DNA from 3 places in the Pectobacterium versatile genome. Region 2 is predicted to be linked to each of the others. Evidence: predicted binding sites of a transcription regulator. Region 2 holds the regulator's gene; each other region holds the start of a gene.
What was found. The regulator PurR, encoded in region 2, represses purine synthesis genes. The targets are predictions, from matches to a motif close to CANGCAAACGTTTGCNTG.
Positions count from the first base shown of each region.

Region 1: tusA (sulfurtransferase TusA) is a predicted target of PurR. The motif match lies at 2,864-2,881, and genes of this name have one in related genera.
Region 3: carA (glutamine-hydrolyzing carbamoyl-phosphate synthase small subunit) is a predicted target of PurR. The motif match lies at 3,657-3,674, and genes of this name have one in related genera.

Region 1 covers NZ_CP034276.1:4,801,059-4,805,239, forward strand. Annotated here, with positions in the region: gene EIP93_RS21760 (lysoplasmalogenase) at 1-50, shown strand, start outside; gene EIP93_RS21765 (zinc/cadmium/mercury/lead-transporting ATPase) at 142-2,496, shown strand; gene tusA (sulfurtransferase TusA) at 2,556-2,798, opposite strand; gene EIP93_RS21775 (7-cyano-7-deazaguanine/7-aminomethyl-7-deazaguanine transporter) at 3,015-3,692, shown strand; gene EIP93_RS21780 (DcrB family lipoprotein) at 4,005-4,181, shown strand, end outside.
Region 2 covers NZ_CP034276.1:2,879,005-2,883,185, forward strand. Annotated here, with positions in the region: gene rnt (ribonuclease T) at 1-358, shown strand, start outside; gene EIP93_RS12980 (Grx4 family monothiol glutaredoxin) at 463-813, opposite strand; gene EIP93_RS12985 (C40 family peptidase) at 1,154-2,005, shown strand; gene cydH (cytochrome bd-I oxidase subunit CydH) at 2,107-2,196, opposite strand; gene purR (HTH-type transcriptional repressor PurR) at 2,588-3,613, shown strand; gene cfa (cyclopropane fatty acyl phospholipid synthase) at 3,945-4,181, shown strand, end outside.
Region 3 covers NZ_CP034276.1:4,251,621-4,255,801, forward strand. Annotated here, with positions in the region: gene carB (carbamoyl-phosphate synthase large subunit) at 1-2,271, opposite strand, end outside; gene carA (glutamine-hydrolyzing carbamoyl-phosphate synthase small subunit) at 2,286-3,434, opposite strand; gene dapB (4-hydroxy-tetrahydrodipicolinate reductase) at 3,880-4,181, opposite strand, start outside.

The DNA of each region.
Region 1 (4,181 bases), 1.9 Mb from region 2:
CGGGCTATTTTGGCGGCCATTTCCTGATCGTTCGCTCCCTCTATTTCTGACGTTCGCGGCGCTCACGAAAATCTGGCTAAGCATTAAGCGGCGGTGTAAAGTTCCTGATGAGAATGTAAGTCACTAACAACGGAGGAAGAGATGCACTCTCATCAGCATAACCACAGCGCTGAGAAATCAGCCTGCTGCAATAACAGCGTTCACCACGCGCCACGCCGCGCCAAAAGTTGCTGCAACGAACACACGCAGCATTCAAACCACGCTGACCACAGCTGCTGTTCAACCAAACACACGTCTGATGCCGTAGTACAGAGCGCGTGTGGCACAGAGCAACACTCGTCAGACAGCGGCGGTAGCGCGGATTCAGACGACCCCGACGGCGGAGACAGCGACAGGCCCCGATCCCACCAGCGTTTCAGTTGGAAAATCAGCGGGATGGATTGTCCCAGCTGCGCACGTAAAATCGAAAATGCAGTAAAAAATCTCACCGGAATTGAACAGGCCAAAGTGCTGTTCGCCACCGAAAAATTGGTTGTTGATGCCAACACCGATATCCGACTTCAGGTTCAACATGCCGTTCAGCAAGCGGGCTTCGCCTTGCAGGACACCGCACTCCCCCTCGCCCCACCCGACACCTCGACCGCACGTCGTTTTGTACATGAATATGGTTTCTTAATACTTTTCACTCTGCTGGCTGCTGCGAGCTGGGGACTTTCCCTGCTAAGCGAGCGCGGCGGGCAGATCGCGTTTATCGCGACCACGATTATCGGGCTGATCCCGATCCTGAAAAAAACGGTGCAGCTCATTCGCACGGGTACGCCCTTCGCGATTGAAACGCTGATGAGCGTGGCTTCCATTGGAGCGCTCTTGATTGGCGCCACCACCGAAGCCACCGTCATCCTGCTGCTGTTTATGCTAGGCGAACATCTGGAATCTTACGCGGCAAACCGCGCACGACGGGGCGTAACGGCGCTGATGGCGCTGCTTCCCGAAGATGCCACGGTCGTCGGCAACGGGCAGCGACGCCTCGTTCCCGTCGCCAGTCTGGTTCCCGGTGACGTGATTGAAGTCGCCCCCGGTGGGCGGCTCCCCGCCGATGCGGAGCTCTTGAACAGCGACGCTAGCTTTGATGAAAGCGCGCTGACCGGTGAATCGGTTCCCGTTGAACGTACGCCCGGTGAAAAAATTGCCGCAGGCAGTCTGTGCGTCGATCGGGTTGTGCAGTTGCGGGTGGTGTCACAGCCGGGCAACAGCGCTATTGACCGCATTCTGCAACTAATAGAAGAAGCGGAAGAGCGCCGTGCGCCGATAGAGCGCTTCCTCGATAAGTTTAGCCGTTACTACACGCCAGCCATCATGCTGCTGTCGCTGCTGGTGATTCTGGTACCGCCGTTGCTGCTGGCGCAGCCGTGGCAAGAGTGGATTTATCGCGGCCTGACGCTGCTGTTAATTGGCTGTCCGTGTGCGCTGGTGATCTCAACGCCTGCGGCGATTACGTCGGGGCTAGCCGCCGCAACGCGCCGTGGGGCGCTGATTAAAGGTGGTGCGGCGCTGGAATCGCTGGGCAGCATCAAGACTATCGCGTTCGATAAAACGGGCACGCTGACGGAAGGCAAGCCGCAGGTGACGGACGTATTGCCCGCCGCGGGCGTTAGCGCAACGGCGCTGTTAACCCGCACCGCTGCGGTGGAATCCGGTTCGCACCATCCGCTTGCCAAAGCGATCGTCCAGCATGCGCGATCCAGCAGCACGTTCCTGCCAATGGCAGAAAACCGCAAAGCGCTGGCGGGAGTCGGCGTGGAAGGCACGATAGGCGGCAGGCGGATTCAGGTAAGCGCACCGACTCGTGTCGCGCCCGATCTGCTTGATGCCGACTGGTTGCAACGGGTTGATGCGCTGGAAAACGAAGGGAAAACCGTCGTGGTGGTGCAAGAGGACGATAACCTGCTCGGCGTGCTGGCGTTGAGCGATACGCTACGCCACGATGCGCGTGAAGCGCTGGATGCCTTGCAGCAGTTAGGGATTCGTGGCGTCATGCTCACCGGCGATAATCCCCGCGCGGCGGCAGCCATTGCGGCGACATTAGGGATCGATTACCGAGCCAGCCTGCTCCCTGCTGACAAGGTCACGGCAGTCAGCGAATTGAGCAAGCAGCATCCCGTCGCGATGGTTGGTGATGGCATCAACGACGCACCGGCAATGAAAGCGGCAACGATCGGGATTGCGATGGGAAGCGGTACTGATGTGGCGCTGGAGACGGCCGATGCCGCCTTAACGCACAGTCGCCTGACTGGGCTGGCCGCCATGATTAGCCTGTCGCGGGCGACGCAACGTAATATTCGTCAGAACATTACTATCGCGCTGGGGCTGAAAGCGGTATTTCTGGTTACCAGTATTCTGGGTATTACCGGACTGTGGCTCGCCGTGCTGGCAGATTCCGGCGCAACCGCGCTGGTCACAGCCAACGCGCTGCGGCTGTTGAGAAAACAGGACTGATATCGATCCACGGTGCGCGGTGCAACACCGCGCACCTGCGGCTTGAAGTATGACGAGTATTAACCTTTGCGCAGCAGATAACGATAGGGAACCTGCTCGGTCTCTTGCGCCAGAAGCTCATGCTCCATGTACACGCAAAAACCGGGAATATCGCGGGTGGTGGCTGGATCGTCGGCAATAATCAACAGCGTTTGCCCGGTTTCCATCTGGCGTACCGTCTTACGCACCATCATCACAGGCTCAGGGCAGCGCAGCCCCTGTGCATCAAGGGTTTTATCCGGGTTGGTAAAGGGATCGGTCATCAACGTTCTCAGTGCTGGAATCAAAAAACCGCCTTAGTTTACGCTGAGGATTTCCCGACGCAAGCGACGACAACGTTTGCGCATAAAACAACCATCTTTTTCTGGCAAAACACATTGCATTAGCAAAGCAATTGCGTATTATGCCGCCGCGTTGCAGCATAAATCTGCACGTTATCCCTTGGGTTCCCTAACCCCAATAACCAAAAAGGTCACATTATGTATCGTTTTACTCCCCAGCAGCGGCTTACGGCGCTGATCTGGCTATCGTTGTTCCATGTCCTGATCATTACGTCGAGTAATTATCTGGTCCAGCTCCCGGTATTGATTTTCGGTTTTCATACCACCTGGGGCGCGTTTACCTTTCCGTTTATTTTTCTGGCAACTGACCTGACGGTACGGGTTTTCGGTGCGCCGCTGGCGCGTCGTATCATTCTGACCGTGATGGTGCCTGCTCTGGTCATTTCCTATCTGGTGTCGAGCCTGTTTTATCAGGGATCGTGGCAGTCGTTCGAGGCATTAAGTCAGATAAATATCGTCGTGGCACGTATCGCCTGCGCCAGCTTCATGGCTTATGTTCTTGGTCAGATTCTGGATGTTCACGTCTTCAACCGCCTGCGCCAGAAACGCGCGTGGTGGGTCGCGCCAACCGTTTCAACCGTGTTTGGTAATTTCAGCGATACACTGGCCTTTTTCTTCATTGCGTTTTACCGCAGCACCGATGCCTTCATGGCGGCAAACTGGGTTGAAATCGCGATGGTGGATTATGCCTTCAAGCTGCTGATCAGCCTGGCGTTCTTCCTGCCGATGTACGGCGTCATGCTGAACATGGTGCTTAAACGTCTAAGCGAACAGAAAGACTCGGCCGACTACCGTTCCGTCAGCAGCCACCATTAATGGCAATCGGGCGGCTATTTACGCCGCCTTTTCTCATCAAGTCACTCATCGTTTTGTAAAAATAACGCAGGTACTAACAACGGTTTGCAACAACAAAATGCTTGTTTTTGCTATCTGAATAGGGTGCCATACTGTTATTACCTGTTTATACCCGTCATATTTCAAGTTGCATGTGCGTTGGCTGCGTTCACTCACCCGAATCACTTACCTGAGTAAGCTCATCGGGACTCCTTCCCTTGCCGCCTGCCTGAAACTCGAATTATTTAGGGTATAGAAAGATTATCTGTTTCAAAAACGAGAGAAAGGGATCCCATGTCGAATATCATCAAATACCTCGGTGTCGGCTTGCTTGTCGGCCTGCTTGCTGCCTGTGATGGCAAAACGGATGACGCTGCAAAAGCTGGCGCACAAGATAAACCTGCCGCAGAAGCTGCTGCGAGCCAGAACATTGAATTAATGGGTGGCAAGGTGGCGTTTACCCTGCCGGCC
Region 2 (4,181 bases):
AGGGATCAAAGATCAGGGCTGCAACCGCGCGATTATCGTGGCGCATAATGCCACATTCGATCATAGCTTTATGGCCGCAGCAGCGGAGCGCTGTAGCCTGAAACGTAATCCGTTCCATCCTTTCGCCACTTTCGATACCGCAGCACTTAGCGGGCTGGTGTTAGGCCAAACGGTTCTTGCTAAAGCCTGTATTACCGCAGGAATAGCGTTTGACTCCAGTCAGGCGCACTCCGCGCTGTATGACACCAACCAGACCGCATTGCTGTTCTGTGAGTTGGTGAACCGCTGGAAACGTCTGGGCGGATGGCCGATTGCACTGGAAGAAAATTCGCTGGAAGACGCCTCAGCCGAAGACTGAAAAGATTGAGATCAAAAAAACGGGTGCCATAAAAGCACCCGTTTGAAGGATTCACGCACGCATCGTAACAACATTTGACATCGTCATTACGCCAGACAAAAGCATTACTCTTGATCGGCCTGCTGCGCTTTGTATTTGTCTGCCGTTTCTTTGATCAGCGGTTGCAGTTCACCACGCTGAAACATTTCCATCACGATATCACAACCGCCAATCAGCTCACCGTCAACCCACAGCTGCGGGAATGTCGGCCAGTTCGCGTATTTCGGCAGTTCAGCACGAATGTCTGGGTTCTGCAAAATATCAACATACGCAAAACGTTCGCCACAGGCAGACAACGCCTGAACAGTCTGTGCGGAAAAGCCGCAGCTTGGCAATTTCGGGGAGCCTTTCATGTACAGCAGAATCGGGTTTTCAGCAATTTGGCGCTGAATTTTTTCAATTGTCGGTGTCGTCATCTTCTTGCTTCCTTAATTCTATAGGATGGCTAACGTCCAAAACGCTAGCCATGAGCCGCCGTCAGAGGTGCTACGACAGCGACATTGACTCAGTGATATTGTACCGATGCCACTAGCCACAAAAAAACGCCATTTTTTGTAGGGTTATTTTTCCCGAAGGTATTCATCATTGATGAAATCAACGCCAGAAAACGCTGATAAATCAATCGAAAAAATAACTATTAACGTTTTTTCACTATTCTGTATGAATAAAGCGACCGTGCCCACTTTTTTATGACGCCGTTTTCAGGAATACTGTGAGGATTGAGCGAGTTAAGGATTATGTTCGGTCACTGTTATTATGCGCTTATTTATTACTCTTTTTATATTATTTTTCAGCAACCTATCCCTGAACGTGGTTCAGGCTGCGCCGCATACCCCGCATTCTGCGCCGAAGAAAAGCGCCGTGGCAGAAACGAATAAGAAAAGCCGCCAAACAAAGGGTAATGCTAAATCCCCGACGCCGATCAAAAGCAAAAAACCAGAACCTACCGCAGTCAGCAATAAAACCAAATCCCGTACCGCGAGCAAAGTGACAGAAAAAAAACCGTCACGAACGCAAAGCAGCACGCCCGCGCTAGTGAAAAAAAATCTTAAAAAGCTGAAGCCTGAAGAAGAGAAACAAACAACCGCCCAAGCCAGAGTCAAAACAGGACTGAAGAAGACCGCACTCAAGGGGAAAGCGGATAAGAATCCAGCACCGACAGAAAAAGGAATGGCGCTAAGCGCCGCGCATAAAAAACGCTATCAACATGCCAAAACAACCGCAATGAATAAGTTGATGAGTCAGATAGGTAAGCCTTATCACTGGGGCGGTTCCTCTCCCTTTACCGGATTCGACTGTAGCGGACTGGTTTATTACGCCTACAAAGATGTCGTTAAGATCCAAATTCCACGCACCGCAAACGAAATGTATCACCTGCGTGATGCCGCTCCGATTAAAAAGAGTGAGCTGGAAAGTGGCGATCTGGTCTTCTTCCGCATCAATAATCGTGGCGCAGCCGATCACGTCGGGGTTTATCTGGGTGAAGGGAAATTTATTCAGTCGCCGCGGACAGGGTCAGATATTCGTATCAGCAAGTTGAGTGAAGATTATTGGCAGGAGCACTACGTTGGCGCGCGTCGCGTGGTCACACCGCAGACGATTCGTTAAGAGTGATAATAGATTACATACGTCGAACAGAAACGATTCAGACACGTTTTATGTAACATCAACGTGTCTGAATACCTAACCCGCACAAAATCATCGTTCGGTTAGTTCAGCACCGCTGTAAAACTAAACACGATGATCACAGCCAACGAACCAATGGTTGTCAGCAAAGACATCTTCAGATCTGTATCCATAAAATACTCCTTAATTAGCGAACAAATTTTATCTGAAAGCTTCGTCTAAAAAGCCCCCCCCTTCACAGCCAAATCCGCGTTTAGGTAGTTAAAGCTACAAATAATAGGGTTATTACGATTCTTTCATAATTCTAGCGAAAAATCTCGGACGAATGCATCACTAATAGTATAAATTAGCCCTTTCACTTTCATGATAAATCGGACACAATCCGCTGTTTATGAAAGCGCTGCGTATCAGTCGAAAAACGTCAACCCAGATCCCTTCGGTATAACATTCGGCATTCTCCTTCTGAAATCCTGTTTTTTAGCTTAGAAGAAGAACATTAAACGTAGGCAAACGATTAACAATATACTTACGTCTGTAACAGGTAAGTTCAGGAGTCATTTTTAGATGGCAACGATTAAAGATGTGGCAAAACGTGCTGGCGTTTCCACCACAACCGTATCGCACGTGATCAATAAAACACGTTTCGTCGCCGAAGAGACTAAGGCAGCCGTCAGGGCAGCAATCAAAGAATTGCACTATTCACCCAGCGCCGTCGCCCGCAGCCTCAAAGTTAATCACACTAAATCTATCGGCTTGCTGGCTACTTCCAGCGAAGCCCCCTATTTCGCCGAGATCATTGAAGCCGTTGAAAACAGCTGCTATGCCAAAGGCTACACGCTGGTGCTATGTAATTCGCATAACGACATCGGCAAGCAACGCGCCTATCTTTCCATGCTGGCGCAAAAACGCGTCGACGGCCTGTTGGTGATGTGCGCCGAATACCCACCCGAGTTATTAGGCATGCTGGAAGATTATCGCAGCATTCCGATGGTCGTGATGGACTGGGGACAGATGCACAGCGATTTTACCGATACGATTATCGATAACGCCTTTGAAGGTGGTTATATGGCAGGTCGCTACCTGATTGAACGCGGCCATCGCGATATCGGCGCCATCCCCGGTACTCAAGAACGCAACACCGGCAGCGGACGCTACCTCGGTTTTTTGAAAGCGCTGAAGGAAGCCGACATCACCGTACGCGACGAATGGGTGGTTCGGGGCGATTTCGAACCGGAATCCGGCTACAAAGCCATGCATCAAATTCTCGCACAGAAACAGCGACCTACAGCCGTATTCTGCGGTGGCGATATTATGGCGATGGGGGCTATCTGTGCGGCTGATGAACTGGGTCTGCGCGTACCGCAGGACATTTCGGTGATCGGTTATGACAACGTGCGCCACGCACGCTTCTTTACGCCTGCGCTGACCACCATCCACCAGCCAAAGGAGCGTCTGGGCCAGTCCGCGTTCTCTATGCTTCTGGATCGCATTACCAGTAAACGAGAAGATGCGCACGTCATTGAAGTACACCCGACGCTGATTGAACGTCGCTCGGTGGCAGACGGCCCCTACCTCGACTATCGCCGCTAGCCGCCGCTATTCTGTACAGACGATTTTCTTATTCCTGCCTGCTTCCTCTCTCTGCTTCAGCCAATTCTCTTGTAGGCTGGCTGAAGCCGTTATAATTCTATACCCTAAATAATTCGAGTTGCATGAAGGCGGCAAGCGAGGGAATCCCGATGAGCTTACTCAAGTAAGTGATTCGGGTGAGTGAACGTAGCCAACGTACATGCGGCTTGAAGTATGACGGGTATAATACCGTGTTTCATTTTCTCTGGTGACAGCCGATACCTCGGCTGTGATAAGTGTTGTCCAGGTGTGTTTTACGATACTTTTACATGTGAAAAGTTAAGGAGACATGATGGGTTTGCCTTATACAGAAGAATGGGATGATGAGACCGCACCCTGGTTCCACATCGTACAGGACATGTTAGCCACCGCGGATATCACCATCAACGGCACTCGCCCTTTTGACATCCGCGTGATCAACCCCAACTTCTTTAAGCGTATCCTGCGTGAGGGATCCCTAGGGCTGGGAGAAAGCTACATGGACGAATGGTGGGACTGTGAACGGCTGGATATGTTTTCCCATCGCGTT
Region 3 (4,181 bases), 1.4 Mb from region 2:
GTCAAGGAAGCGGTCCAACAGCACCGGCGCATCGTTGGATACGCTAACCGCGTTTTGGAAGTAGCGACGCAGGTCGATTTCGTCGTACACGATTTCCATCGCGCGGCCACCCAGAACATAAGAAGGACGGACAACCAGCGGGTAGCCGATGCCACGTGCTTTTTCTACCGCTTGCTCAATGGTCGCGACCGTGGCGTTAGCCGGTTGCTTCAGCCCCAGGCGATTAACGGCCTGTTGGAAACGTTCGCGGTCTTCTGCACGGTCAATGGCGTCCGGGCTGGTACCGATAACCGGCACACCCGCGGCTTCCAGCGCACGCGCCAGCTTCAGAGGCGTTTGGCCACCGTACTGCACGATCACGCCTTTTGGCTTCTCGATGCGGACGATTTCCAGCACATCTTCAAACGTTACCGGCTCGAAGTACAGACGGTCAGACGTATCGTAGTCTGTTGAAACGGTTTCCGGGTTGCAGTTAACCATGATGGTTTCATAACCATCTTCACGCAGCGCCAGTGAAGCATGGACGCAGCAGTAGTCAAATTCGATCCCTTGACCAATACGGTTCGGCCCGCCGCCCAGTACCATGATTTTGTCACGATCCTGAGTCGGATTGGCTTCACACTCTTCTTCGTACGTGGAGTACATATAAGCCGTATCGGTCGAAAATTCTGCCGCACAGGTATCAACACGCTTATAGACCGGATGCAGGTCAAACTTATCGCGCAGCTTGCGAATTTCGCTTTCCGCCACGCCAGCCAGCGTCGCCAGACGCGCATCGGCAAAGCCTTTACGCTTCAATGCACGCAGGAAGTCGGCATCCAGCGCAGTGACACCTTTTTCAGCGACCTGCTCTTCCAGACGCACCAGCTCTTCAATCTGCACCAGGAACCAGCGGTCAACGTTGGTCAGGTTAAACACACCATCAACAGACATCCCCGCACGGAAAGCATCGGCGATGTACCAGATACGCTCGGCACCCGCATCTTTCAGCTCGCGGCGGATTTTGGTCAACGCTTCTGGATCGTCCAAATCCACTTTCGGATCGAAGCCAGTCGCACCTACTTCCAGGCCACGCAGCGCTTTCTGCAAGGATTCCTGCTGCGTACGACCAATCGCCATCACTTCGCCCACAGATTTCATCTGCGTGGTCAGACGGTCGTTAGCACCAGCGAATTTTTCGAAGTTGAAACGTGGAATCTTAGTCACAACGTAGTCGATAGCAGGCTCGAAAGACGCTGGCGTACGACCGCCAGTGATGTCGTTCATCAGCTCATCGAGCGTGTAACCCACTGCCAACTTGGCCGCGATTTTTGCAATCGGGAAGCCCGTCGCTTTAGACGCCAGCGCGGAAGAACGTGATACGCGCGGGTTCATTTCGATGACAATCAGGCGACCCGTTTTCGGGTTTACCGAGAACTGAACGTTAGAACCGCCCGTTTCTACGCCGATTTCACGCAGTACCGCCATCGAGGCGTTACGCATAATTTGATATTCTTTGTCGGTCAGCGTTTGTGCCGGTGCAACGGTGATGGAGTCTCCAGTGTGGATCCCCATCGCATCGAAGTTCTCGATTGAGCAGACGATGATGCAGTTGTCGTTCTTATCACGCACCACTTCCATCTCATACTCTTTCCAACCGATCAGCGATTCATCGATCAACAGCTCTTTGGTTGGGGAAAGATCCAGCCCGCGTTCGCAAATCTCTTCGAACTCTTCACGGTTGTAAGCGATACCGCCACCGGTGCCGCCCATCGTAAAGGAAGGACGGATGATGCACGGGAAGCCGACGTCAGCCGCAACCGCCAGCGCTTCTTCCATATTGTGCGCAATACCAGAACGCGCGGTATCCAGACCGATCTTCTTCATTGCCACGTCGAAGCGGCGACGATCTTCTGCTTTATCAATCGCATCCGCCGTTGCACCAATCATGGTGACGCCGAATTCTGCCAGCACGCCCTGACGTTCCAGTTCCAGTGCACAGTTCAGCGCAGTCTGGCCGCCCATCGTTGGCAGCACCGCATCTGGACGCTCTTTTTCAATAATTTTGCGCACCACTTCCCAGTGAATCGGCTCGATGTAGGTCGCATCGGCCATTTCCGGGTCGGTCATGATAGTTGCTGGGTTAGAGTTCACCAGAATAACGCGGTAACCCTCTTCACGCAGCGCTTTACACGCCTGTGCACCAGAGTAGTCAAACTCACACGCCTGGCCGATAACAATCGGGCCGGCGCCCAGAATCAGGATGCTTTTAATATCTGTACGTTTTGGCATTTTCTCGCTCCTGATTATTTAGCTGAAGAACGGTAAGTCTGAATCAAGTCAATAAAGTGGTCGAACAGCGGCGCGGCATCGTGCGGGCCTGGGCTCGCTTCTGGGTGCCCCTGGAAGCTGAACGCGGGTTTATCCGTGCGGTGGATCCCCTGCACCGTATGGTCAAACAGGGATTTGTGCGTGACGCGCAGCGTGTCAGGCAGATTATTTTCATCAACCGCAAAGCCGTGGTTCTGCGCGGTGATCATCACACAGTTGTTATCCAGATCTTTGACCGGATGGTTGCCACCGTGGTGACCCAGCTTCATTTTGATGGTCTTGGCACCGCTCGCCAGTGCCAGCAGTTGGTGACCCAGACAAATACCGAATACCGGAATATCCGTTTCCAGGAAGGTTTTGATCGCACGAATCGCGTAGTCGCACGGTTCCGGGTCGCCCGGGCCGTTAGAGAGGAAAATGCCGTCTGGATTCAGCTTCAGTACGTCCTCAGCAGGTGTCTGCGCCGGAACGACCGTCAGGCGACAGCCGCGATCCACCAGCATACGCAGAATGTTGCGTTTCACACCGTAGTCATAAGCAACAACGTGGTAAGGCAGTTCGCTTTCGTTTTTTGCCGCTGGCAATTCATCTTCCAGCGTCCAGCTTCCCTGTAACCAGCTGTAGCTTTCTGGCGTCGTCACTTCTTTTGCCAGATCCATGCCCTTCAGCCCTGGGAACGCTTTCGCTTTCTCCAGCGCGACAGCAGCATCCGGCGCATCATCCGCAATGATGCAGCCATTCTGTGCGCCTTTTTCACGCAGCAGACGGGTCAGTTTACGGGTATCGATATCAGCAATGGCGACGATGTTGTTGCGTTTGAGGTATTCAGACAGGCTTTCTTCACTACGGTAGTTGCTGGCAATCAGAGGTAAATCGCGAATCACCAGGCCTTGAGCCTGTACAGAGGGGGATTCTTCATCGTTGGCATTGGCGCCGACATTACCGATATGGGGATAAGTGAGAGTGACAATCTGGCGGGAATAGGAAGGATCAGTAAGGATTTCTTGATAACCGGTCATCGACGTATTGAAGACCACTTCCCCCACTGCCGACCCTTCTGCCCCAATGGCCCGACCGTGGAATTGGGTTCCGTCTTCCAGAACCAATAGCGCTGACTTAATCAAAACACCCTCCAAGGAATAAACAATCACGTTATTTGCATATTAATTCAGATTTGAGTCACTAAATCAATGCAAAAACTACCTGTAAGGCCAATTTTTGGCAAATTGGGCGCATTTTAATGATGGTCTTCCCGATTGTCTACCCAAACCGCTTTTTTTCTCTTATTTTTATGCTTTACGGAATAAATAGTGGCCCACTGACGTAAAAAACCCTATCAACTGAGATAAGTAAACGGTTGCGAGACAACATTGCTAAAATAAGAGTAACAAATCACCAGCAAAGGGCATTTTGGGAGTAAGGAGGGAAAATCATCACTAAAAAACAGAATAAAACACAAATAAAAACCAATGATGATAGAAAATAGAATCCAATAATATAAAAACAAAGGTGATCATAAAAATAACCACCTTTATCAGCTAGATATAATTTTTTATAAACAATTAAATACTATAAATCATCCAGATAAAGCACATCTCTCATATCAAAAATACCACTTTCTTTCGAACTAATCCAGATAGCGGCTCTTACTGCACCATTGGCAAACGTCATACGGCTGGATGCCTTGTGGGTAATCTCAACGCGCTCGCCAATGTCAGCAAACATCGCCGTATGTTCACCGACGATATCGCCCGCTCGCACGGTCGCAAAACCAATGCTTTTCGGATCGCGCTCACCGGTGTAGCCTTCACGCGCGTACACGGCACAGGACTTCAGATCGCGTCCCAACGCATCAGCGATCGCTTCGCCCA